DNA from 3 places in the Teredinibacter sp. KSP-S5-2 genome. Region 1 is predicted to be linked to each of the others. Evidence: predicted binding sites of a transcription regulator. Region 1 holds the regulator's gene; each other region holds the start of a gene.

Region 1 (8,230 bases):
CGATTCAATCGTTGACCTCTGTGGCTCGCGTTGCTTTATCGCGACAAATAGTTCAAGCCATCGTTGGTCAAGACCCCAATCTTCCCGTTATCACTTTGGATCCCACATTGGAACAATTGTTGCTTCAGTCAGTACAGCAAGCACAAAAAGCTGGCGCTGAGGATGGAGCATTTGTTGAACCTCAGTTAGCCGAAAGACTGAATGTGGCATTGATTGATGCCAGTAAGCAACAAGAAGCGTTAGGCAAGCCAAGTGTACTTCTGGTTGCCGGGCCATTGAGAAATATGATTGCCCAGTTTATTCGATTCAGTGTGCCGAATATGCACGTACTTGCCTACAACGAAGTACCAGACAACAAGCAGATCACCATCGAAGCCACGGTAGGCTCTGAAGTTGTGAACGGAGGCTAGATGGCGGTGATCAGGGACGAAATGATATTAATGACAGATATGAGGTAAGTTTCCATGCCTTTTAGCAATGATACTCAAATGGATCAGCAACAAGTGAAGAAGTTTACTGCTGCGACCATGAGCCGGGCTCTTGAGCTGGTTCGAGCTGAAATGGGACCGGAAGCGGTCATTTTGTCCAGCCGTCGAGTGGACAAAGGTGTTGAGATTATTACCTCACTTGAGCCGGATTTACCGACACGAGGTATCGACGTTCGACGCGAATTTAGTCATAAATTTGACGCCGAAGTGGATCGCGCCATGGCCAGCGACTCTGCATGGAAAACCCAGGCGGGTTTAAGCCAGGCAGCTTCAAGCTACAGCGGCCATGCACAAACCAATGCAGTTCCCAGTCAGGGGCGTCGCGGAGAACAGATTGCCCGCGAAATCGAGTTGGCCAGAGAGAAAATGCTGGAAGCCAAACGTCGCGCAAAAGAAGCGGATGCGCCGCTCGGGCAACAATCTCGCTATGCTGAACCTCATCACGATATTGCCAGTATGCAAGAAACCCGTCGTTCACAGCCCGTGTCTTACCACGATATTCCCGAACTGGAATCACAGCATCAAACCGACGAAAGAAAAATGGCGGAACTGCGTAGCGAAATTGCGGATATGCGAATGCTCCTTGAGCAGCAGCTGTGGCAGATGGGAGAGCGTAAAGGCAGTGGCCTTGGGGTAGCCCAACAGGTGAAACTTCCTGCACAGTTTCCGGTAATTGATCAGCACCTTTCCCGGCTAGGTCTGGCGGAAGATGTGATTGAGGATTTGGTGGTGAATGCTGGAAGCCATAAAAGGGTGAGTGACTCCTGGCGCAGTTGCATGACGCTGCTTTCCAAAAAGATCCCTGTGGTCAAAGACGATATGGTGAGCCGTGGGGGTATCTTTGCCTTTGTTGGTCAAACTGGGGTTGGTAAAACCACCAGTATTGCCAAACTGGCGGCCAAGTATGTGTTGGAGCATGGGCCGGGTAAGGTGGCCTTAGTGACGACAGATACTTACCGTGTTGGAGCTTGTGATCAACTTCGTTCATTGGGGCGTATTCTCAACGTGCCGGTTAGAGCGGTAGACGCTGAGAACAGCCTGTTAACCGTCTTGGCCGGGCTGCGTCAATTTCCCCTTATTTTGATCGATACAGCCGGGTTCAGACATGGCGACCCACTGTTAAAAGAGCAGTTGGCCATGCTGGATACCTGTTCAAGTATCAAAAAAATTCTGGTGATGTCCTGTAACAGCCAGTGGCAAACCATGAAAGCATCGGCTCACGCATACTCGTCTTCGGGTCGCCCTGTGGATGCCTGCGTGCTCACCAAACTGGACGAAACCGCCAGTTTGGGAGAGGCCATTAGCGTGATTTTGCAACAGGGGCTGCCCTTGGCGTACACCACTGATGGCCAGGAAATACCCAAGGATATTGCTAAAGCCAGTGGTCACTCGCTGGTAGCCAGATCCGTTGCCCTGTTGAAAAACAACTCGGCAGATACCGCTAATGTTGCGGCATTTTAGACCTATACTTGGAAGAGTCTGTCTAGATTATTGGGCAAAAAACAGAAATACGCAGTTGAGACCCTATTGAATGACGAACAGTCGACCTATCAAAGTCATCGCGGTCACCGGAGGTAAAGGTGGCGTTGGTAAAACCAATATCTCGGTCAACCTGAGCATTGCTTTGGCAGAAATGCAGAGGCGGGTTGTCCTGTTGGATGCGGACTTGGGGCTTGCTAATGTGGATGTCCTGCTTGGCTTGAATGCACAATATACTTTGGCTCATGTTTTGGAAGGAACCAAATCTCTGCGCGAAATTCTGGTGCAGGGGCCGGGTGGCATTCGAGTGGTTCCTGCTTCCTCAGGTGTGCAGCAGATGGCCGCACTGTCACCTCAGGAACACGCGGGGCTTATTCATGCTTTTGGCGAATTAAGCGAGCAAATGGACGTATTGGTGGTGGATACCGCTGCAGGTATTTCCGATACCGTGGTGAGCTTTGTTCGGGCATCGCAGGAAGTCGTTGTTGTCGTGTGCGACGAGCCATCGTCAATAACGGACGCTTATGCATTGATAAAACTGCTCAATAAAGAGCACGGCCTGTATCGCTTTCGAGTGGTGGCGAACATGACACGTACCTCCCAGGAAGGTATGAACCTGTTTAATAAACTCAATACCGTGTGTGACCGGTTTCTGGATGCATCACTCCACTATATTGGTGCAGTTCCTTTTGATGAGAACGTGAGAAAGGCGGTACAAAAACGCAAAGCCCTTTTGGAATACGCGCCAAGAGCGAAAGCGGCATCCGCAATTCGAGTCATTGCACAAAAAATTGATCAGTGGCCGGTACAAACCGGAGCACGAGGACACCTGGAATTTTTTATAGAGCAACTCCTGCAAGCGCAAACAGCAAACGTGAGCGGGATATGAAAGTAGCACGAGCATGTCGGTATCCGTGGCAGAGAACTTAATGGCATACGAACAGGCAGCGGACGCAAGTAACAACGTCAAGGTTGAGGATTACGCATTTTTGGTGAAGCGCATTGCCCACCATATGATGGCGAGGGTCCCGTCTTGTGTGCAGGTTGAAGACTTGATTCAGGCGGGCATGATTGGGTTGTTAGAAGCCGCACAAAAATATGATGGCAGTAAAGGTGCGAGTTTTGAAACCTACGCCGGCATTCGTATTCGGGGCGCGATTGTTGACGAAATGCGCCGAGGGGATTGGGCACCGCGTTCTGTTCATCGCAATGCCCGACGTGTTGCCGAGGCAATCAATACCGTCGAATCGCGATTGGGACGTGACGCCAAAGATTATGAAATTGCGGAAGAGCTGGGAATTGAACTGGACGAATATCATGAAATTGTGAAGGACAGTGCTTCTACCCGACTATTCAGTTACGAAGATACTTTCGAAGAAGACGAATCCAAAATTGCACCTTCCGTGAGCGGTGTTTCAATCCGAGGCCCGTCCGAAGTTGTGCACAAGGCTGCGCTGCAAAAAGCACTAGCGGAAGCGATTAGACACCTTCCAGAAAGAGAGCAGCTCGTCTTGTCATTGTATTACGAGCAAGAATTGAATTTAAAAGAGATTGGCCAGGTACTTGGGGTGTCCGAGTCGAGAGTGAGTCAAATTCACAGCCAGGCGGCCTTAAGGCTTAAGTCCCGATTGTCTGACTGGGAGTCGCCGGCTGTATAAATAAGTGTCGCATTGGTTAAAAGTTCAGCATGCTTTATAGCAAGTGGTTTTGGCGGCTTCTCAAGAAGTCATAAAAACTGGCTGACTGAGATCAACCGACTAGACTAGATATGAAGGGACAGAGAATTATACCTGTTACTTAGATGTTCTAATCCTGTATTGGGATGCGGAGGTTGCATTGGATAAAAACATGAAAATCTTGATTGTCGACGATTTCTCGACGATGAGGCGCATAATAAAAAATCTGTTGCGAGACCTGGGGTTTACCAACACCCAAGAGGCCGATGACGGCTCAACGGCGTTACCGATGCTAAAAAACGGCGACTTTGATTTTCTGGTTACTGACTGGAATATGCCGGGCATGACCGGAATTGATTTATTAAAAGAATGTCGAGCGGATGCGAAATTGGCTTCGCTTCCGATTTTGATGGTGACCGCAGAAGCGAAACGAGATCAGATTATTGAAGCCGCCCAGGCTGGCGTTAATGGATACGTGGTTAAACCATTCACTGCTCAGGTGCTCAAGGAAAAAATAGACAAGATATTTGAGCGCGTAGACGGGTAATTATCCATTAAGGTTATTCGATGGACAGTCAAGTTCCTCTTCATGAGAATCAACAATTTCAACTTGAGCTTCAGCTATGCGCTAAGCAACTGGTTGATACGCTGCAAAACGATAATTTTGAAAAAGCCTCCCAGCTAATTCATGATTTAATCGAAGCAAGAGATAGCCATATTTTTAATTCGGTAGGTCAACTTACCCGAGCATTACACAGTGCTATTGTCAATTTCCACGTCGATGCCGTTCTTGAAGAGCCACCGGAAAAAAATTCGGATATCCGGGATGCTTCTGATCGTTTGCACTACGTTATTTCGCTGACTCAAAAAGCCGCAGACCAAACCATGGATAAAGTGGAAGCCTGTGCGCCCATCGCCATGAATTTAGGCCTGGAAGCGGAAAAATTAAAGGAAGATTGGAGCAAGTTGAGACGGCGGGAAATGAGCAAGGATGAATTTAAAGAACTTTATACCCGTGTCGATGACTTTCTGGAGCAGCTAAGTGGTGGAACCAGTTTGTTGAACCAAAACCTTCAGGAGATCATTCTCGAGCAAGGGTTTCAGGATCTTACCGGGCAAGTGTTGAAAAAAGTCATCGGACTGATTACTGACGTAGAAAAAGAGTTGGTGAGTTTGATGCGTATTGCGGATCAGGTCGAAAAAGTTACCGGCTTGACGGGCGATGATCAAGAAGCTCTGGATACCGCCGATAACGTTACTGCAGAGGGCCCACAAATTCATGCAGAAAAACGAGAGGATGTGGTGAAAAGTCAGGATGACGTTGACGATTTATTATCTAGTTTAGGGTTTTGAGGAGTATTGAATGGCGTTCGGGGATGACGAAGATATTCTTCAGGATTTCCTTGTAGAAGCCGGAGAAATCATTGAACAATTGTCTGAGCAACTGGTCGATCTTGAACAGAGGCCCGATGACAGAGATCTTCTCAATGCAATTTTTAGAGGCTTTCACACTGTAAAAGGTGGTGCCGGTTTTTTGCAACTCAATGCAATGGTCGATTGTTGCCACGTTACGGAAAATTTATTCGATATTCTTCGCAATGGTGAGCGGGAAGTCACCGCCGAATTAATGGACGTAGTCCTACAGGCGTTGGATACCGTTAATTCTCAGTTTGCACAAGTTTCCAGTCGGGAAGAACCTTCACCCGCAGCGCCGGAGTTAATTGCGGCACTTGAACGTTTGGTTTCATGCCAGGATTTATCAGAAACCGCAGATGATTCCGCTGTTACGGAATATATCGAAGAAGTTTCTGTTGATGGCGCTAACGCAGTAGACACGCCATCCAATCAAATTGATATTACCGATGATGAGTTTGAAGGTTTCCTCGATGCAATTACCGATGAGACTGCTGCACCAATGGAAACTGCAGAAGACAGTGCCGCGGATATTTTAACCGGGCAGGACACGGATGAAATAACTGAAGAAGAGTTTGAGCAGCTTCTGGATAAGTTACACGGCCAGGGTAAAGGTCCGGGTATGCTGAAAGCGGCGGCTTCGAGTCCTTCTCCTTCAGTAGGTAAAGCTTCAGAGGAGATTTCTGAAGACGAGTTTGAAGACTTATTGGATCAGCTTCATGGTGTGGGAAAAGGTCCGGGAGCACCGGGAGCAAAAGCTGAAAGCAGTTCAAGCGTTACATCAGCAAAACCCTCGTCACCTCCACCGCCTTCTTCTCCAGGTAAAAGTGCAGATTTAATTTCTGACGATGAGTTTGAAGATCTACTCGATCAGTTGCATGGAAAAGGCAAAGGGCCGACGATTGCAGGAAAACCGGAACCTGTTCAAGAAATTTCGGTGGAACCGCAAAAAACTTCTGCGTCACCCTCGCCAGCTCAGGCAAAACCTGCTGCACCCAGTCAGGCGAAACCAGCAGCACCAAAACCACGGGAAAACAATGCCGGTGGTGGGGGTGGTGGAGCGTCTCCTGTCAGTGGTGAAACCACCGTTCGGGTTGATACTCAACGTCTGGACGACATCATGAATATGGTTGGGGAGTTGGTGTTAGTACGTAACCGTCTGGTACGGTTAGGGAATGAATCCTCAGACGAACAAATGCAGAAAGCGGTTGCTAATTTGGATGTGGTCACAGCAGATTTGCAATCGTCTGTAATGAAAACCCGAATGCAGCCAATTAAAAAAGTGTTCGGTCGTTTCCCACGAGTTGTTCGTGACTTGGCGAGAAATCTGAAGAAAGAAATTAACTTGGAATTACTTGGTGAAGAAACGGATCTTGATAAAAACTTGGTGGAAGCTTTGGCTGACCCGCTGGTTCACTTGGTAAGAAATTCGGTAGATCATGGTATTGAGTTGCCTTCTGATAGAGAGGCAAAAGGTAAGCCCAGAGTTGGAAAGGTGATTCTTGCTGCAGAGCAGGAAGGAGATCATATCTTGCTTTCTATCAGTGATGACGGTGGTGGTATGGATGCGGACCGTTTGCGCAGTATTGCCGTGGAAAAAGGCATATTGGATACGGATGCAGCACAACGTCTTTCGGATAGTGAGGCATTTAATTTAATTTTTGCACCAGGCTTCTCCACCAAAAAAGAAATTTCTGACGTGTCTGGCCGTGGTGTTGGCATGGATGTGGTTAAAACAAAAATCACTCAGCTTAACGGTTCGATCGATATCGAATCCAAATTGGGTGAAGGCACAAAAATTGTGATTAAAGTGCCGTTGACTTTGGCCATTATGCCAACTCTGATGATTATGGTTGGTGAGCAAGCCTTTGCTTTGCCTCTGGTCAGTGTCAATGAAATTTTCCATATGGACCTTACCCGTACCAATATCGTGGATGGTCAGGAATGCATCACTATTCGAGAAAAGGCAATTCCAATTTTCCATCTTAAACGCTGGTTGATTCGCAACGGCTATTCACATTCTGATCCGAAAGAAGGACATGTAGTGATTGTCACTGTGGGTACTCAGCGTGTTGGTTTTGTGGTTGACCAATTAATTGGCCAGGAAGAAGTGGTAATTAAGCCTTTGGGAAAAATGTTGCATGGTACTCCAGGTATGGCGGGTGCAACTATTACCGGAGACGGTACCATCGCGTTGATATTGGATGTCCCCAGTATGTTAAAACGTTACGCCGGAGCGGCTTAAATACATTAAGTCTCTGCGCATGAATGATAATAAATCGGAGGGGTCGTGCCCTACAAAGTTCTTGTCGTAGATGATTCTAGTTTCTTTCAAATGCGCTTGAAAGAAATCATCAGTGAACATCAGGATTTACAAGTCGTCGGTATTGCATCAAATGGACAGGAGGCTATTGAGCTTGAGGAAGAGTTACGTCCCGATATTATTACCATGGACTACGAAATGCCATTTATGGATGGTGTATCTGCTGTTCGTGCCATTATGGCTAAACGGAAAATTCCGATATTGATGTTGTCCTCAATGACCTATGAGGGCGCGCGTATTACCCTGGAAGCATTGGATGCTGGTGCTGTGGATTTTATGCCGAAAAATTTTGCGGAGGTATCAAAAAGCTCCGAAGGATTAAAAAAACGGCTCCACGAAAAATTGTTAACCTTTCTTAAAGGAAGCTCATTTCAGCCTGCCGCGACGAGTGTGAGGCCAAAGCCTGCTGTTGATACACGTCCATCGTTAAGGTCCACACCTTCTGCCGCTCCATTATCTCGGGGTGGGGCAGATGCTGCACCTGTTGCACCGAGCAAGTCGTCGGCTCGGTTTAAAGGAAAACTGAAGATAGTTGTCATTGGCGCTTCGACAGGAGGGCCAGTCGCTATTACGGATATTATTACCAAGCTACCGGCAAATTTCCCTGTACCTATCGTTATTGTGCAGCATATGCCGGAGAACTTTACCAAGGCATTTTCCGAGCGGTTGGATCGGCAATCACAGTTATCAGTTGTGGAAGCCGAAAATTCCATGCGCATCGAGTGTGGTAAAGTGTATGTCGCTCCCGGTGGAAAGCAGTTAATGTTTGACCGAAACGGCAGTTCAATAAAAATTGTTCCCGGCGATGAACGTGTTAATTACAAACCATCCGTGGACATTGCTTATGCTTC
Region 2 (8,230 bases), 1.1 Mb from region 1:
ATCGACAGTAAAGTCTGCGGTTATGGTTCAGGCATTCAACGCTCTCTACAAAACTTTAAAGATATTCTCTTTTAAAAAATCAATAGTCACACGCACTTTTTTAGGCAAATAGGATCGGCTGGGATACAACATCCAGGCACCCGTGTTAAATGTTGTCGCAGTCACAGCGTAGTCCGGAAACAGATCGACCAACCTTCCGGCTCGAATATCCCGATCAACCATCCAATCAGCGAGTAAACCAGGCCCCAATCCTTGTCGCACAGCTTCTCGAAGGGCTAGAGCATTGGAACAAAAAAGCTTGCCTTGAACCCACATTTCTTCAACTTCTTGTAACGAGTTTTTAAATATCCATCGTGTCCGAAAATCGGGGTAGGTAAACAAAATACACGAACACTCGCCCAAGTGTTCTGGTCGCCTCAACCCCGGATGACTCCGCAAATACTCTGGACTTGCAACCACCCGATATTGAGTATTCATCAATTTCGTTACTATGAGATCTTTATCCATCGTAGGGCCTAAACGAATAGCAAGATCCAACTTATGCTCTATCAAGTTTAAGTTGTCATCAGACAATTTAAGCTCCAAATCAATTTTGGGGAACCTTTGATAAAAATCACCCAATAACGGCACTATACACTCTTGCCCAAACGCCACGGACGAAGTGACCCTCAGTAACCCTTTTGGTTCTTCAACTATCTGACCGGCCTCTATGCCAGCGCGCTCCAACTCTTCATACAACGGCTCAACCCTAGCCAAATAGCGTTCTCCTGCTTCAGTTAAAGATTGAGATCGTGTCGTTCTCTGAAACAGCCTTACACCAACTTCAGATTCCAGCCCGGCAATCATTCGAGACACCGTGGAAGGATCTACATCATGTTTACGTGCCGCATCAGCAAAACTGCCTAAATGCGATACATCGATAAAGTATTGAAGGGTTTTGATATCCATTAATGCAGTATACGCATCAATGTAATGCGCTGAAATCTGTTTGATTCACAAATAAAGCGAATACCATTCTAAGTACTGGCTTACTAGTACAGCATCCTTTTTAACTACATAACTTGGGACGACATAAAATGCAAAGAATCTCCTTTCTTGGAACCGGTGCAATGGGCAGCAGAATGGCAAAAAACCTTTTTGATGCGGGCTACGAAGTTACTGTCTGGAACAGGACACAGGATAAAGCTCAGCACCTGTTTGACATGGGTATAAACAAGGCACCCTCACCTAAAGAAGCGGCCACAGACGCAGACCTCGTTATTTCTATGGTCAGAGATGTTGAAGCATCTCGTTACATCTGGCTGGATGAAGAATTAGGCGCATTAAGATCAATGAAAAAGGATGCCATAGGCATTGAGTGCTCTACCCTTTCCCTGCCGTATATAAACGAACTCTCGACACTATTTTGCGAACAGGGCATATCGTTTCTTGATGCACCTGTTGCCGGATCAAGACCCCAAGCAGAGGCGGGAAAACTAATTTTTTTTGTAGGTGGGAATGTGCAAACAGTACAGGCTGTATGCCCAATACTCGAGCTTATGGGAATGTCTGTTTACCATGCGGGGGAGCACGGTTCAGGAACAATTATCAAACTGATGGTAAATGGGTTGTTTGGTGCACAACTCGCCGTGCTCTCAGAGCTTATGGGCTTTGCCGCAAGAACCCAAATTGACTTAGAAAAAGCAGTTAGAATTCTTCAGGGCACACCTGTATGCAGCCCCGCCACCGCAAACGCAGCAACAGCAATGCTCAATCACGCCTATGAACCCGCCTTTCCCATCGAGTTAGTAGATAAAGACTTTCAACTCATTGAAAAATCAGTTGCGGCCATCAATTCAAAAGCACCGATATGTGATGCGACAAAAAACCTTTACAGTCAGGCAATTCAAGGTGGGTATGGTAGGGACAATATCACAGGTGTGTATCAGCTATATTGCGATTTCGCTGGATAGATCTTCCACATACTACTTCGAGAGCAAAGCGCGTTTCGGCGGACACACCAATCCGCCGTTAACTTCTTAAGACAGCTCTTTATCCCCGAGAGTTTGCCAAGCTCTCATACCATTGAGAGAAGGAGACATCGTTAAAAGGCCAACCAATTTCTTTACCAGTTTGACGGTCTTTAATCACAGGGATGCGAATGCCGTACAGCTCAACCAACTGCTTGTCAGAGGTGATATCCACTTCTATCAAATCAATCGCGATACAGGATTGTTCAACTGCTTCTATAGCCAGGTCGCACAGATGACATCCGTCAGTGGTGTACAGGATCATTTTTCGCATAGGGATAGCCGGGCTCATTTATTAGCCCGCTATCACCATGACTATGCGGACTGAGAACCCAATTCTACTAGAGAATCTAATACTTGAGCTACATAAGGGCTGAAAACACTGCGTGATTCATCCTCTTCATGGTCCCGTGCGGCGAAATGGTATTCAGAAAAGTAGTTGGTGAGATCTGAGAAGGCCTGTCGACCAATACCCATTTGCTCCGCCGTTTCTCTGGCAGCTTCTAATTGTTGAACAAGGTCACGTAAGAGCAGAATGCGGTTTTCCTCCTGAGAGGTTCCAGATTCCAATTGATCTTTTTCTTGACCAAGTTGTGCGACAGCACCGTATGCTGATGCCACTTGTTCGCTGTATTGTTGCTTGAGATTTAACGCAAATTTGGCAATTTCATCGGTGTCATAACCAATGTTCAGCGCTTGTTCGAAGGCTTTATCCAAATTACCGTTATAAAAAGTTTCGGCAATATCATTCACTTTGGATAACAAATCGTTAATTGCTTTAATTTCCCCCTCATCCAACTCCCCTTCCACTTCAAAGAAAAAGTCGTCAGCGGATGAGCTCTTTTGCGATACCGCAACTTGTTGTCGGTAATAGCCATTGCCTTCATCACTGCGATAATTTGCCGCAGCAAATTCACTGGAATAACGAGAAAAAGCTTTGATAGTCACCGTGTCTCCATCCTGAGTTTTCAACTCAAAGCTGAAGCTGCGTGTTTGCGAAACCGTATGGGATATCGCAGACGCATCCAATAGTGCTTTTAATCGCTCCGGGGAGCGATCTAAAGTCTCGGCAATGGGGTTTTTCGGCGCTTGAGCAACAACCTCAGCAGGTTGTTCTTCCCCCATAGGTTTACCGGATTCGATTTTTTCAACCGGATCTTGCAAACCAAACTTCTCAGCCATCTCAGAAACGCCTGACAGTACATCGCTGTAGGTTTTTTCAATTGCAGTTTTGACATCACCATTGAGAAAACCGGCAGCCGCTAGCTGCTCAGCCGCTTCAGTGTAACCTTTAATAAAACCCTGCAATCCCGCTTCTAATCGAGATTGCAGTTCTTCCGCGGTGGCGCCGTCCTGCACGTCTCGAGTGAGTTGTAGCTCGATAAAGCTCAAAATTGTCGAAGCAGCTTGGGTTTTCTCAGCTGCGGGCTTCACCGCGGCCGTCTGGTCTACTTCCCCCGTGGGGCCATATGTCAAGGCTGGAGATCGTTGACCGCGAGAGAAATAGGTGGATTCAGATGTGGAAGACGCAGAAGCTCGAACATATGTCGTTCTTCCCTGATCATCGGTTTTTACGGCTTCAGCCTCCGCAAAGGTTGAATGCCTCTGTTGCAAAGCCTGAGAATACTGCCCTGCAAATACATTGGCTAGAGAAATCATAACGCACCCCGTTTAGCGTTGTTCAAAGGGGGTGTCGGCCAAGGTTGAAATAACTTAAATAGCGAATGCTGTTAAGAATACGTTAGGTAAGGAGCAATGGAGCATATAACGCTTCCATTGCCCAAAATACGCAATTAATTGAACACAAAGAACCAGACCAGCCCTACCGCGGCCGCAGCCGCCAGAATCACCAGTGGCCAGATTGAGTTTCCGTTTTTCGCTACCACAGGTTGTGATTGAGCGGACACCTTATATTGCGCAGCCGCGCTGCTTTTCTTTGGTTTTGCCGGCCGAGGTGACTGAGCTCCGCCAGTTGCAGCGGGTTTCCCTTCGGCAGAACCCTGCCCCGCTTTACGTCCATGCCCTAAAAGGGTTGGAGCTTCGTTCATCACTTTAAACACAGGTCGTACAGTGGTGGAATCAAGATTTTCCGATGGCCCTTCAACACGGAACTTTAACGTGTCAAAACCAAGTTCATCGCCATTACGCAGAACAGCTCGCTCGATTTTTTGACCGTTAACGTAAGTCCCATTTGAGGACCCTAGATCACTCACGGATAGCCCCTGGTCAGTCACAGAAAGCGAGGCATGTTTACGAGATAAATGCGCAACACCTAAACTAATATCGCACTCTTTTGAACGGCCCAATATTTTTGTGTCTTTTATTGTGTAACGCTTGTTAGATAGCGCGCTGCTTAGCGCAACAAGAGCCCAATCCTGTTTTGCTTCTGTGGGCTGACTGGAGGCAGTGGCTCGTTGATGTTTAGGATCAATAATCTCAAATTCCACACCCGCAATTGAAAATACATCACCAGAAGCTAATGTTTCTTCCCCAATAATTGGTGCCCCATTCTTTTTAACACTGCCATCTTCAACCAGACTTTCAATTTTTACCGTAGCTTGAGAAACATGTATATATGCAGCCTGAGCAGCCACGCCTGACTTATGGATGGGAATTTCACAATCACTTGCAGCCCCCAGCGTATAATGCGGCTCCACTAACCAAAGTGGCCCTTTTGACTGATTTTTAAATTTCAATTGATACATGTTTTCGCCCTTGAATAGTACTTCTTAATAACGCTCCTGATACCACTTTTTCCGTTTTTTTCGACAAAGTGATTGTTTTTCGATCACCCACATTTCTCTGTGCGGATTATTCTAACTTTAAATCAAATTGTGAAAGCTACCAAGAAAACTGGAGATATTTCAGTACTATTTCGAGACATAAGACAAAAAGTAGTTTAGTCTCAAATATAAGATTGTTTTCAACAACTTTGCGACCATTTTTCAACCAAATACTTGGATGTTTTAAAATATAAAAATGTTGTTTTCCGGTCATCAATCAGAAACAAACGTTGGTTTACTGCGTACCAACAATGAGGATTGTTTCCTGGCATCCCCCAAATTAGGTTTATGGCTGGTCGCTGATGGCATGGGTGGGCATGCGGCCGGCGAAGTCGCCAGTGATATCGCCGCAAAAACGGTTCACAACAAACTCCGCGAAGGGGCATCACTAGTTGAAGCGATTCAAGCTGCTCACCAAGGCATATTACACGCTTCCTCTATGGGGATCGGCGGACAAGGCATGGGGTCCACAGTAGTTGCCTTACACTCAGAAGAAACCCGGTACGAAATTGCCTGGGTGGGAGACAGCCGCGCGTACCTGTTTACCAAACACGGCCCAGACGAAGAAAGCGAATTTCAACAATTAACCCGCGATCATTCCTACGTTCAGTTTTTGTATGAGTCCGGTGCAATTTCGCAAAACGAGATGGAAGACCACCCGGAAAAAAATATTATCACGCAATGCCTTGGTTCACTCGACATGGACAGAGTTAACGTTGATTTGCTGCAACGGGACTGGCGAAAAAATGACTTGGTGCTGTTATGCAGCGATGGGCTGACGGACAAGGTCGACAGCGACACTATAAAATCAATCCTTGATAGCAGTAAATCCCTCCCTGAAATGTCCAAAAGACTCGTTACCGCTGCCCTGGAAAAAGGTGGGCACGATAACATTACCGTTCAGTTGATCGCACCGCCCTCACCTTGGCTTAGGCTTTTACAGCGTGCCAGTCGCAAAGCGTATCAGGCATTCTCCAATCGCAAACCTGTCTAGTTGGGTATGAATGTGGTATAAACCCACGCCTTTAATGTCATCCCGATATCTTTAAATGAGCCAAACAGGAAAAGTCCTATTCAAGTCAATATTTGCCCTTGCCGTTCTGGCTGCGGTAATTGTTTGGGTGGAACTTGAATACACATGGCAGGCAACACTCGTCGCCTGGTCAAAACTTGGCCTCATAGCAACCCTACTTGCCATATGCCTTGTCCTAACCAGCCACCTGCTAAGGGTTGCGCGTATTTATTTCGCATACAACCGTCGCGGCCAAGTGGCCTTTAAACGCGTGATGGCCGTTAGCCTTGTTCACAATACCGTCTCTTACCTTTTACCAATGCGTTTAGGTGAAGCGGCTTTACCCACCCTCAGTAAATATCAACTGGATGTCGAACTACGCTACTCGCTGGCAACACTGCTGTTAATTCGGTTATTTGACGCTCATGTACTATTGTTACTCTTGAGCTTTTTTGCCGGTTCGATTTGGTTGGGAAAACACGCGGTTTGGGGGCCGATAGTATTGATACTTGCACTCCCCACCGTTATGACCCTAATGAAAACAGCCGGTGATAGACTACCGAAGTTAAGCTTTGCTCAACCGCTATATGCCAACACATCAAGCTGGGTATCTTTGTACGCTATTACCCTGGCTATTTGGTTAGTAAAGCTGTTTGCCCTGGCCTATGTCGCTTCAATATTGGGTGACCTGCCTATTGACCACGCGTGGCTGGCCACTATCATAGCCGATGGCAGTGCCCTTTCTCCGATAACAGGTATCGCCAATTCGGGCACATTTGAGTTTGCATTTGCCTTACCCTTGGTTCCACTCGGCTATGAGATGGAAACATTGGTTAAAGCGGCAGTAAACCTTCATATTTTTATTTTTTTCATAAACATGGCTGCGGGAGCCTTCGGTGCAATGTTTTTGCAACGAAAAACAGGTACATAAGCCGCAGCGGATTTTAAGTTAGTAACAGGCACTATCACTATGCAATTACCGAGTTTGACCATTGTTGTTCCCGTATACAATGAGGAAGACAATATCCGCCCGTTGTTCCAAGCCCTGAGAGACGCCATGATCGGTTACGAGGGAGAGTGGAAAGCTATCCTGGTCAATGACGGTAGTGTAGATGACACCGCCAAAACGCTAACAGAATGTGTTGCTGAATTCGGTCCGCAATTTATTCATATTGAGTTACAACGGAATTTTGGCCAGACGGCCGCGATGCAGGCCGGTATCGACGCCGCCAATACCGAGTTAATTGCCACTATGGATGGCGATTTACAAAACGATCCGGCGGATATTCCCCGCCTAGTGAAAGAGTTACTGTCTCGTGATCTGGATTTACTTCAAGGCTGGAGAAAAAACAGACAAGATAAATTAATGTCCAGGAAATTCCCCTCTCGCATTGCCAATAAAATTATCCAGCGTGTGAGTGGTGTAAAACTGGATGATTACGGTTGCAGCCTGAAGGTTTATCGTGCAGACGTGGTAAAACAAATTCGGCTATACGGTGAAATGCACCGTTTTATTCCTGTGTGGATGGCCACGGTATGCCCTCCCCATCGAATTGGTCAGACAGTAGTAAACCATCGGGCACGAACAGCCGGTGAATCAAAATACGGTATATCACGTACATTCCGCGTTATTATCGATCTGGTATCAGTCTTTTTCTTCCTGAAGTTCCGCGCTCGCCCAGGTCATTTCTTCGGTTCAATTGGTTTATGGGTAGGCTCAATCGGCGGTATTTTGCTCGCCTATTTAGCCTTTACCAAATACATACTTGGCGAAGATATTGGCAATCGTCCGCTTTTACTTATATCCAGTTTACTGATTATTGCTTCGCTGCAATTTTTAACAACCGGTGTTCTATCAGAAATACTCAGCCGAATATTCTTCCAAACCACCAACGTAAAAAGCTACAAGGTTCGTCAACCTTTGTCTTTTGAATACTCGCCTGAGTTATTTGAAGAGCAGCCAGATGATTCTCACCCAGAATCGTCGAAGACAGACGATACCTAAAGGAGACAAAAGTGAATTTCGTTTTTCTGCAATCCAAGAACCACGAAAGCACTTCAACAAATCAAAGGGTGGACAATTTATTTTGCTCACCCTTTTTTATTTTCTTCTGTTTAGCCATTGGCTTTTATCTTGGCCTGGGTTGGGTTCCACTCTTTGACTTGGACGAAGGCGCATTTACTGAAGCCACTCGGGAAATGCTCGCCTCAAATAATTTCTCCGCCACCTATCTGGACGGAGTACCCCGCTACGACAAACCTATTTTGTTTTACTGGCTGCAAGCCGCAAGTATCAAGCTCTTCGGTTACAATGAGTGGGCTTTTCGATTGCCTTCCACGCTGTTAGCCAGTGTATGGGGCTGGGTAATATTTCGTTTCAGCCGAGAATTTTTTGGCGACGAAAAAAGCAAAATCACTATATTACT
Region 3 (8,230 bases), 2.2 Mb from region 1:
CCTCATCCCCACTGTTGCTAAATGGCCCGCTTGCCTTAAACCAGCTCTCTTCCCAGTGAGCCGATCCTCTGGTCGCGATGAATGCCCCCCAGCCCGGACTATATAACCTGCAGTTACACTTGTACGCTATTCTTTGAACCAGCGTCTATACTGATAGTACTTGCATGATTGGAGCCATGCGTTGACCACAAAGAGAGCATTCCCACCTCAAATATGGCCAAATATACTCAAGTCACTTTCAGGATCGATGAAGAATCGGGCATATTAAACGCCATACTTTCGAGTTCCGATACGGATCAGGGTATCGACCTTAACTGGTTGCTCAACCAGGTTAAAATCAACGATTATCAGGAATATCGCGTCCAGACCTCAGATCTGCAAGACGTGCTCAAACGTGTTCAAAGCCATGAACACGGCACCATTCCAATTGGCACCAAACCTGAGTTTACCAATGTAAAACTGGAATACGACAGCAACCGAAGAACGCTGGATGCATTGCTGATTCCCTCAAGCAGTAAAATCATTCTGGATAGCCAGATTCTGCACAAGATGATTCGTGACTCCGGTTACTCGGAATTCATTCTTGCCGAAGATGCCATCGAGAACTTATTAAAAAAATTCCTGAACAATGAGAAAGGGCGTTTTCTCATTGGTCGAAAACCCAGCTTCCTGCAACTGTCTTTTCAAGTGGACGATGAAACTGGCGGCTTACATGCGCAGTTTACGGAAACCGAGGAGAAAATCAGCTACACCCGGGAAGCGATTGCAGAATTACTCAAGCAACCGGAATATGAAAACTTTGTTGTTGATGGCGACAACATAAAGAAAATACTCGATCAGATTGACAACGGTATCCCCGCCGAATTTCCGGTAGCGAACAAGCCCACCTTTACTCAGGTAGAAATTGATTACGACCCAAACACGCGAAAAGTCGAAGCCAGACTGACACCATCCGAAATAAAGCATGAAATCAATGTCAGCACATTACAGGATGAGTTGAGAGAAAAAGGCTTCGACAGCTTTGGAATAAAACTGTCAGCACTATCGGACATTGCCACCAAAGCCATTCAGCATAAACACGGTACATACATACTGGGTGAACGACCGGTTTATACCGAAATCACCTTAGACTTCGACCCGGATACCGGCTTACTCAACGCAAACCTCAACCCAACCGATGACGAAGTCCATCACAGCCTGGTATCGCTACAGGAGCTGATAAGAGAAAACCAGTTCGACGACTTTCACTTTGAAGACCGCATTCTTGAAAAACTGGTTACCTACGCGGCCAAAAAAGAATATGGCACCATCGCCATCGCCAAGAAAAAAGATGCCGAAGTCATCATTGAACTCGTTAATGAAGAAATGGAAGCCCTGCTCACCACAACGCGCGCCTATGGTGGCGAGCCGCTGGATAAAACCACACTGGAAGCAAAAATACTGGCCGCCGGAATTAAGCTGGAATATTGCGACCAGAAAATATTGGAACAAGCTCTGCAAAACGAAGAAGTGTCAAAACTGACTTTTGCCAAGGGCGTTGAACCGCAGGATGGAGAGGACGCACAATTTGAAGCCCTGGTAGAAGAAACCATTCAACGACAGCATAAGGAAGATAAAACCGGCCGGGTTAACATGAAGGAAGTGCTGGATTTCACCTTCGTCACGGAAGGTACACCACTTATGCGGCGCATACCGGCTTCCAAAGGCGTCAACGGATACAACGTTCGCGGTGAAGTGGTTACAGCCATTGATGGCGACGATACCCCTTTTGATTCGGATCTAGACGGCGTAGCCGTTAGCCCCGATGACGAAAACCTGTTAATTGCAGAAACCAAAGGCCACCCCCTGATAAAAGCTGAGGGCGTTGCCGTAGACAAAACACTGGTTGTGGAAAACGTCGGCATGGCCACCGGCAATATTGTTTTTGATGGCTCCGTATTGGTACGAGGCGAAGTCATGGCCGGCATGAAGATCAGCGTCACCGGGGATATTATCGTGAATGGTGTCGTCACCAATTCTGTTCTGAAAGCGGGCAATGATATTTCCGTTGGTGCAGGTGTTCTCGGAGCAGATCACCCGGACGGAGATGACACGGTTTTTTCCTGCAAGTTAATTGCAGGAGGTAATATCACGGCAAATTATGTCAACCTCACCGATATACGTGCAGGCAGAAATATTAATGTAAAAGAGTACCTCAGCCATTGTCACATTGAAGCGCACGATCAGGTTCTCGCTGGGCAAGGTGGTGGCAAGGGAAGAATTTTTGGTGGTGAATGCTTTGCCAAAAATCAGGTAATCGTCAACACACTGGGTTCTGAAGGTGGAGTGCGAACCAAAATTATTGTCGGCACCAAGAAAAACTACAATAAAGATTTGGAAAAAGTCCGTATAGCACAAGCAGCAAAACTGCATGAAATTGAACGGATAAAAAAGCTGGAGAAAAACCTGGCCGCTCAGATTAAACAAGACCCGAACAACATTGAGTTAATTAGAAAATTTAAAATTGCGGATCAGGCCGTTAAAAAACTCAATGACAGCCTAACTCATATTTCTGAAGTCATTTCAAAAATTCAGAAAATGAAAAAAACCACTCAGGCGGCATCCATTGTTATTATGAAAAACACCTATCCGATTGTTGACATTATGGTTAACGGTGCCGAGTTTATTATTCGACAAAACAGTAAAGGCGGCACCTTTACCAAAGAAGGCGACGATATTCGCTGGTCAAACTAAGACTGCTCACACGAACGAAACAGACCTTAATTGCTATTCCGCAATTTTTTTCCAATCAGAAATTTTCTCATTAAATACTTTTGAAGAAAGGTATAAGAAATCGCTGGTGGTAGACAGATTATCGAACGCCATATTGTAGGCCTCCTGCAATTCTTCATCCAACACCCCGATATACCAGGCTTCGTATTCGTTTTCGCCCAACTGAATATTGGATCGCCAGTCTTCTTCCAGATAGCGGTACAACCAGTGCTGAGAACAGGACGGACACATTTTCATAACAAAATCGTCGCTATTCGACTGATAGATTTCCCTCACGGTGATAAGACGATCCACTTCACAACAGAGGTTTAACTTCATAATTCGGCCCCAGCCCAGGCAATTGCATACAGAAAACAGTCTCTTATTCAGAAACCCACTCAACGGTACAAATAATAAATACATTAACCTGGAGACAGCTTGATGGAAGATAAAAAGCACGAAGAAACAGGCAATGAAGCTATCGCTTCTTCTTGTGATTAAGTTGGCATTCTCCTGCTTGAGTTTTATGACGCAGCTATGCAATCCTAGTCTTAAACGGTCGTTTGGAATCGCATGACACCTATTTCCTCCCTAATGGATACGGACTGGCGACAAAGCCAACAAAAATGATAAAAAAGAAGCTCTTACACTGTTTACTTGCCACGACACTACTACTTTCCGGGGGAACAGCCGTGTCAGAAAACCAAAGCGGAATACTGTGCCTATTCTCAGCAATATCCGGCCAGATCACACTCAACGGCAAACCGGTGGAGCAAGCTAAAGTTACCCGCCTGAGTCGTAAAGCCTACGCACAGAAAGAGCTGACCGACGAAACTCAAACAGACGATAACGGCTATTTCACCCTGCCCGCCCTGTTCGACAAAAGCCACGTTGGTAAGGTGTTACCCATGGAGTTTTCTGTGCCCCAAGTAATGTACGTTCACTATCAGGGAACAGAATACAAAATATGGAGCGGGGTAAAACGCAACCCGGCAGAAAACGCCGAATCCCGCGGCAAACCTTTGGTCGTTCAATGTGAGTTAACAGATGAAACCAGACTCATTGAAGTCAACGGCGGCCCTATTTTTTCGATGTGCACCTGGGACGTAGAGCCCGACAGCCCTTTCATTATTCCTCCACCGGACGATGACGAGACCTGACACATTTTTCTTACCTAAGGAGTGAGATATGCCCCGCCTAGCTCCCGCATTAGCGGCAAACCTGGCAAGTAGTATTTACGCGCTCGTTGATTTTCACACCCTCGATGAAGCCGTTACCGCCTTAAAAACCAAGTACGGCAGTATTTTAGATATCAACCCGCAAAATATGGTGTCCGGCAGAACCGGCGGGCCTAGCGTCCTAAAATCCCGCTCCGGCTTTGGCTTTGTCTGCCTTGGAAAGGATACTTACAAAGGCCATGCCTTCCTCATATTCCGCGGGACCAAATTTCTTGCCGACTGGCTGACCAATTTCAATATGGGGGTTTCCAGCTCGGCCTTTGGCCAACCCATGCACGACGGTTTTAACCAAGCCTTCCATTCCATGCTGCCTCAGCTGAGCCCATTTATCAGCCAGTTGAAAATCCAGGGAGTACATTCCATTCACTGCATCGGACACAGCCTTGGCGGCGCTCTGGCGACCCGTTGCGCAGAGCAAATAAAGTCGTCCACCGCCACAGCGCCCTACCTGTATACATTTGGCGCCCCCCGAGTTGGCTTAAGGCCATTTGCCGATACGCTCACCTCGAACTTGAGCGCCGAGAAAATGTTCCGTGTTTACCACAGAACAGACATTGTGCCATGTATCCCCTTCTGGCCCTTTATTCACGCGCCGACAACACTCGGTGAACACTATGATTACTACCAACCAAGCCCCGGAGAATTCCCCGGTGCCCAGTGGCATAGTATGCAAGGCTATATCAATACCGTGGGCAATCAGGGCTGGGCCGCGCTGCGCAATCGCAAGGCAAAACTCAACGACCCTGCCAGTATTGAAGGCTGGATTAATCGCACCAGCCCCATATCCTTTAACCTGACCAATCTCGAATGGTTGGATAAAGCCATCAATTACGTGCTGAACAAATGCTTTAACTTTGTTGGAAGTTTTATTACGTCGATTGGTTCTGGCACGTTTACCTTAATGGATCGTTTGGCTTACATTTTGAGCCAGGGTATTAACCTTGCAAAAAACCTGTCCAGCCTGGTGTTGGCTTTGATCCGAAAAATCATGTCTTTACTCGGTATGAAACCGGTTCTCGATAAAGTGGATGCGACCTATGCGTTTATTCGGGGAATATTCCAGCGCTTATCACATAGGCTCAGCATGCAATGCCAACAAGTGCTGGACAGTGTGTTAATCAACGGTCATACCGTATAGCGGATTGTTCTTGATGTTATTCGGCAATCACATTCAAATATTTTACGGATGTGGTTGCCCACCAAAGACCCAAACTTTCTTACTTCTTCTATTGTTATACCGATAAAGTCATTCAGTTTCCTTCCACCATACGCTAGGCTAAGGTGATTGATCAGCAGACAACAGTGTTATGCGTGTCGCGCTGGAGGTCACCATGAAAATCCCTGGCTCTTCGCTTTCCAATCACATTCAATCCGCAACACAAACGGTATACAACGCAGCAAAACAAATCGCTTCGGGGAAACGGATTAATTCCGCCGGTGACGATCCGGCAGGCCAGGCAATAAGCCAACGTATGGGTGCGAACATTCGTGGTTTTACCCAATCCATTCGCAATGCCAATGACGGTATATCCTTCCTGCAAGCGCAAGATGCGGGCATAAGCGGCCTGTCCGAAAGCATTCAGCGCATCCGCGAGCTTGCGATACAGTCAGGCAACGGGACACTCAGTGACAACGACCGACAACTCATTAACAAGGAAGCCAGCCAATTACTGGATGAAGTCAATCGCACCCTGGAAAACAGCAGCTTTAACAATCAACCGCTTTATGCGCAACAAACACCACTGCAACTGCAAATCGGCGCTAAGGAAAATCAAACCCTGACACTAGAAGCAAATAACCTGCAACAGTCTTTCGCGGATATTGGCTTTGCAAATATAGACCTGAGTAATAGTGAGTCTGCCAACGCGTCACTGGCGATACTGGATCAGGCGCAAGGCCAACTTAATCAGCAAAGTGCAACACTAGGTGCGGGTTTAAATAGGCTGTCGAGCAGTATGAACTCTCTCTATGAAAGCATTGTGCAAACCGAAGATGCACAATCCAGAATTGAAGATGCAGATATCGCGAAAGCCGCATCGGAGCTCACTGCAGGGCAAATTCGAACGGAAGTTGGCATTGCATTGCAAGCTCAGGCAAACCAACGACCATCGCTGGTATTGCAATTACTGCAAGGAAATGGGTAAGCAGTTTCAAAGGCATTAAAAACTTTCGTTAGAGTTGAACGATTGCGCGTTCAAGGTTTAGCTTCGCTGCCTGCTCATATTTTTCCCTAAAGTAGGTTAGATAATAAATCGAATCCCTCGATAAAAAAGACTTAAGTATTTCCTTGCGCTTTTTCCGGAAAATAATTGACGGGACCTGCTGGTACTCCTTCCGAACGTTCTGTTCAAATTGATCGTAAATATCCGCTGGCGCACCCAAAATACTCAGGTCAATATCGACCAAAAGTTGTTCATCCCGCGTAACAACATCACAATGATGCCGCGTAGCCATAATTAAGTTGTAGACCCGATCAATGCCACTTTTATTAAAACCATTATCAGACAAGAACTGATGCGCCCATTTAGCGCTATCCAGTTCATTGGTCGATGAGAAAGGTCGATATACCGCGTCGTGAAACCAGATAGCTAACTCAACCTCAGCCGGATGCTCCGCCAATTCAGCAACAGTATCCATATGTCGCAGCATGGACTCTATGTGGCGCGGGGTGTGGTAATGTCGGTGATTTTCAGCGTATGCCGACGAAAGTAAATCAAAGCATTCGTCAGACGGCGGTAGAGCCAGCACCGCCATCAACTCCTGCCACCGTTCCCGGTTCACACCGTTTTTCCGACCGATAAAAAGCTACTCCTGAATACCTGCAAGCGCGAGAGCCTGCATTCTGATTTTATACGCGTGCTCCATACCGGCCTTAAACTTTTCCTCGGCCTTTTCTATTTCAGCATTATCCCCATTCGCCATAAGAATGCTGTTAGAAAAACCATCATACATGCTTTTAATCTGAGCTTTATATGCGGAGTTGATAGCGTCAAAAACAAACTTTTTATTACCCACGATTTACCCTTTCTACAAAAACCTGGAAACACTTAGACAATAGCTATGATTACGGATCCAGGTCAGCCTACCCCGCAATACAGCTTCTACCAACACGTATTCTAATAGTTAATCGGAATTATTTTCGATATATTTGTTGACCATTTCCTCGGTAAGGATGGTCTTTTCACGTCTATTTGATTTAGAAACCCAATCCACGCCACTACATTGACTTATTACATTGTCGATCCCAAACCGGCCTTTCCTGAGAATCGCCACGATGTATTCTCTATTTGGATAAAATCCGACTTTACAGCTGTCTAGCAGCTCAATGAGCTTCGGTTTACGCTCAGCCCCCCAAAAACGGCGGACAACCTGATATCCCACTTCCAGACCGGGGTAGGATCGCTCTCCATCAGAGTATTCCCCCAGTTGAAGCGATTCAACTTTGATCAAAATAACATCGGTGCTTTCTGCTATTTTTGCTTCATCGATCAATGTGCCACATCGACAGGCAAGTGCTTTACAGGAAAAGACAAGCAGAACAAGAAATAAACATGTATTCGCCAAGGATTTCCTTTCTGATACTTTATATCCCATATAATTCACTTCCAGAGCAGATTTATACAATTACTCGTATTCGTAACCACAAAAATAACATTTTTTGTATGCGGAAAGTGTAAGTTGAGACTGATCTAAAGATATCGCTTTAGCTAAGACCGGCTTATTACAATGCGGACATTTCAACGAGCCGACTTTCGTATAATAAATTGCTTGAATGACACTCAAAAGAATAAAAAGAATTATCCCTAAAAATATTTTTATCCCTACGGATGACAGAATAAGTAGAGGAACAAAAAGAGCGATACACGCTAGACATGCCAGAATTGAAACGATCTTGTATCTCAGAATCTTTCTATTCATTGTAAAACAATTAATTAATTCACTTATTTTATTTAACTCAAAACCAGACAGAATGTCTATATTTAGTGGAGTTAAAACCAGCGTTGACTTAAATTAACTCACTTTAAAAAACGCAATCATCTGACTCATACTTTTAGCCTGCTCGGCCATAGATTCACTCGCTGCCGTTGCTTCTTCCACCAGAGCCGCATTTTGCTGTGTCATGTGGTCCATTTGCGTTACCGCAGTATTTACTTGCTCAATCCCTGTTGCCTGTTCCCGGGCCGCCTCGGAAATATCACGCATCATAAGGGTAACTTTTTCCACCGCCTCCACTATTTCTA

The links. Region 1 encodes FliA, which starts transcription of late flagellar genes. Its sites were predicted from a motif close to TAAAGTTATNNNNNNNNCGGCCGATANCC; they were not measured.
Region 2: P5V12_RS08500 (DUF5610 domain-containing protein) is a predicted target of FliA. The motif match lies at 3,698-3,726, and genes of this name have one in related genera.
Region 3: P5V12_RS01100 (flagellin) is a predicted target of FliA. The motif match lies at 5,231-5,259, and genes of this name have one in related genera.

The regions. Positions count from the first base shown of each region.
Region 1 is NZ_CP120416.1:3,017,158-3,025,387, reverse strand. Features, by position in the region: gene flhA (flagellar biosynthesis protein FlhA) at 1-410, shown strand, start outside; gene flhF (flagellar biosynthesis protein FlhF) at 465-1,949, shown strand; gene P5V12_RS13000 (MinD/ParA family protein) at 2,020-2,856, shown strand; gene P5V12_RS12995 (RNA polymerase sigma factor FliA) at 2,870-3,625, shown strand; gene cheY (chemotaxis response regulator CheY) at 3,804-4,190, shown strand; gene P5V12_RS12985 (protein phosphatase CheZ) at 4,211-4,996, shown strand; gene P5V12_RS12980 (chemotaxis protein CheA) at 5,007-7,301, shown strand; gene P5V12_RS12975 (chemotaxis response regulator protein-glutamate methylesterase) at 7,347-8,230, shown strand, end outside.
Region 2 is NZ_CP120416.1:1,872,648-1,880,877, reverse strand. Features, by position in the region: gene P5V12_RS08515 (LysR family transcriptional regulator) at 46-948, opposite strand; gene P5V12_RS08510 (NAD(P)-dependent oxidoreductase) at 1,077-1,952, shown strand; gene P5V12_RS08505 (glutaredoxin family protein) at 2,032-2,301, opposite strand; gene P5V12_RS08500 (DUF5610 domain-containing protein) at 2,325-3,668, opposite strand; gene P5V12_RS08495 (FHA domain-containing protein) at 3,803-4,714, opposite strand; gene P5V12_RS08490 (PP2C family protein-serine/threonine phosphatase) at 4,989-5,786, shown strand; gene P5V12_RS08485 (lysylphosphatidylglycerol synthase transmembrane domain-containing protein) at 5,842-6,735, shown strand; gene P5V12_RS08480 (glycosyltransferase family 2 protein) at 6,775-7,809, shown strand; gene P5V12_RS08475 (glycosyltransferase family 39 protein) at 7,821-8,230, shown strand, end outside.
Region 3 is NZ_CP120416.1:222,841-231,070, reverse strand. Features, by position in the region: gene P5V12_RS01125 (alpha/beta hydrolase) at 1-59, shown strand, start outside; gene P5V12_RS01120 (FapA family protein) at 214-2,733, shown strand; gene P5V12_RS01115 (hypothetical protein) at 2,767-3,090, opposite strand; gene P5V12_RS01110 (carboxypeptidase-like regulatory domain-containing protein) at 3,444-3,911, shown strand; gene P5V12_RS01105 (lipase family protein) at 3,940-5,127, shown strand; gene P5V12_RS01100 (flagellin) at 5,321-6,133, shown strand; gene P5V12_RS01095 (hypothetical protein) at 6,162-6,770, opposite strand; gene P5V12_RS01090 (hypothetical protein) at 6,795-7,004, opposite strand; gene P5V12_RS01085 (hypothetical protein) at 7,113-7,583, opposite strand; gene P5V12_RS01080 (methyl-accepting chemotaxis protein) at 8,001-8,230, opposite strand, start outside.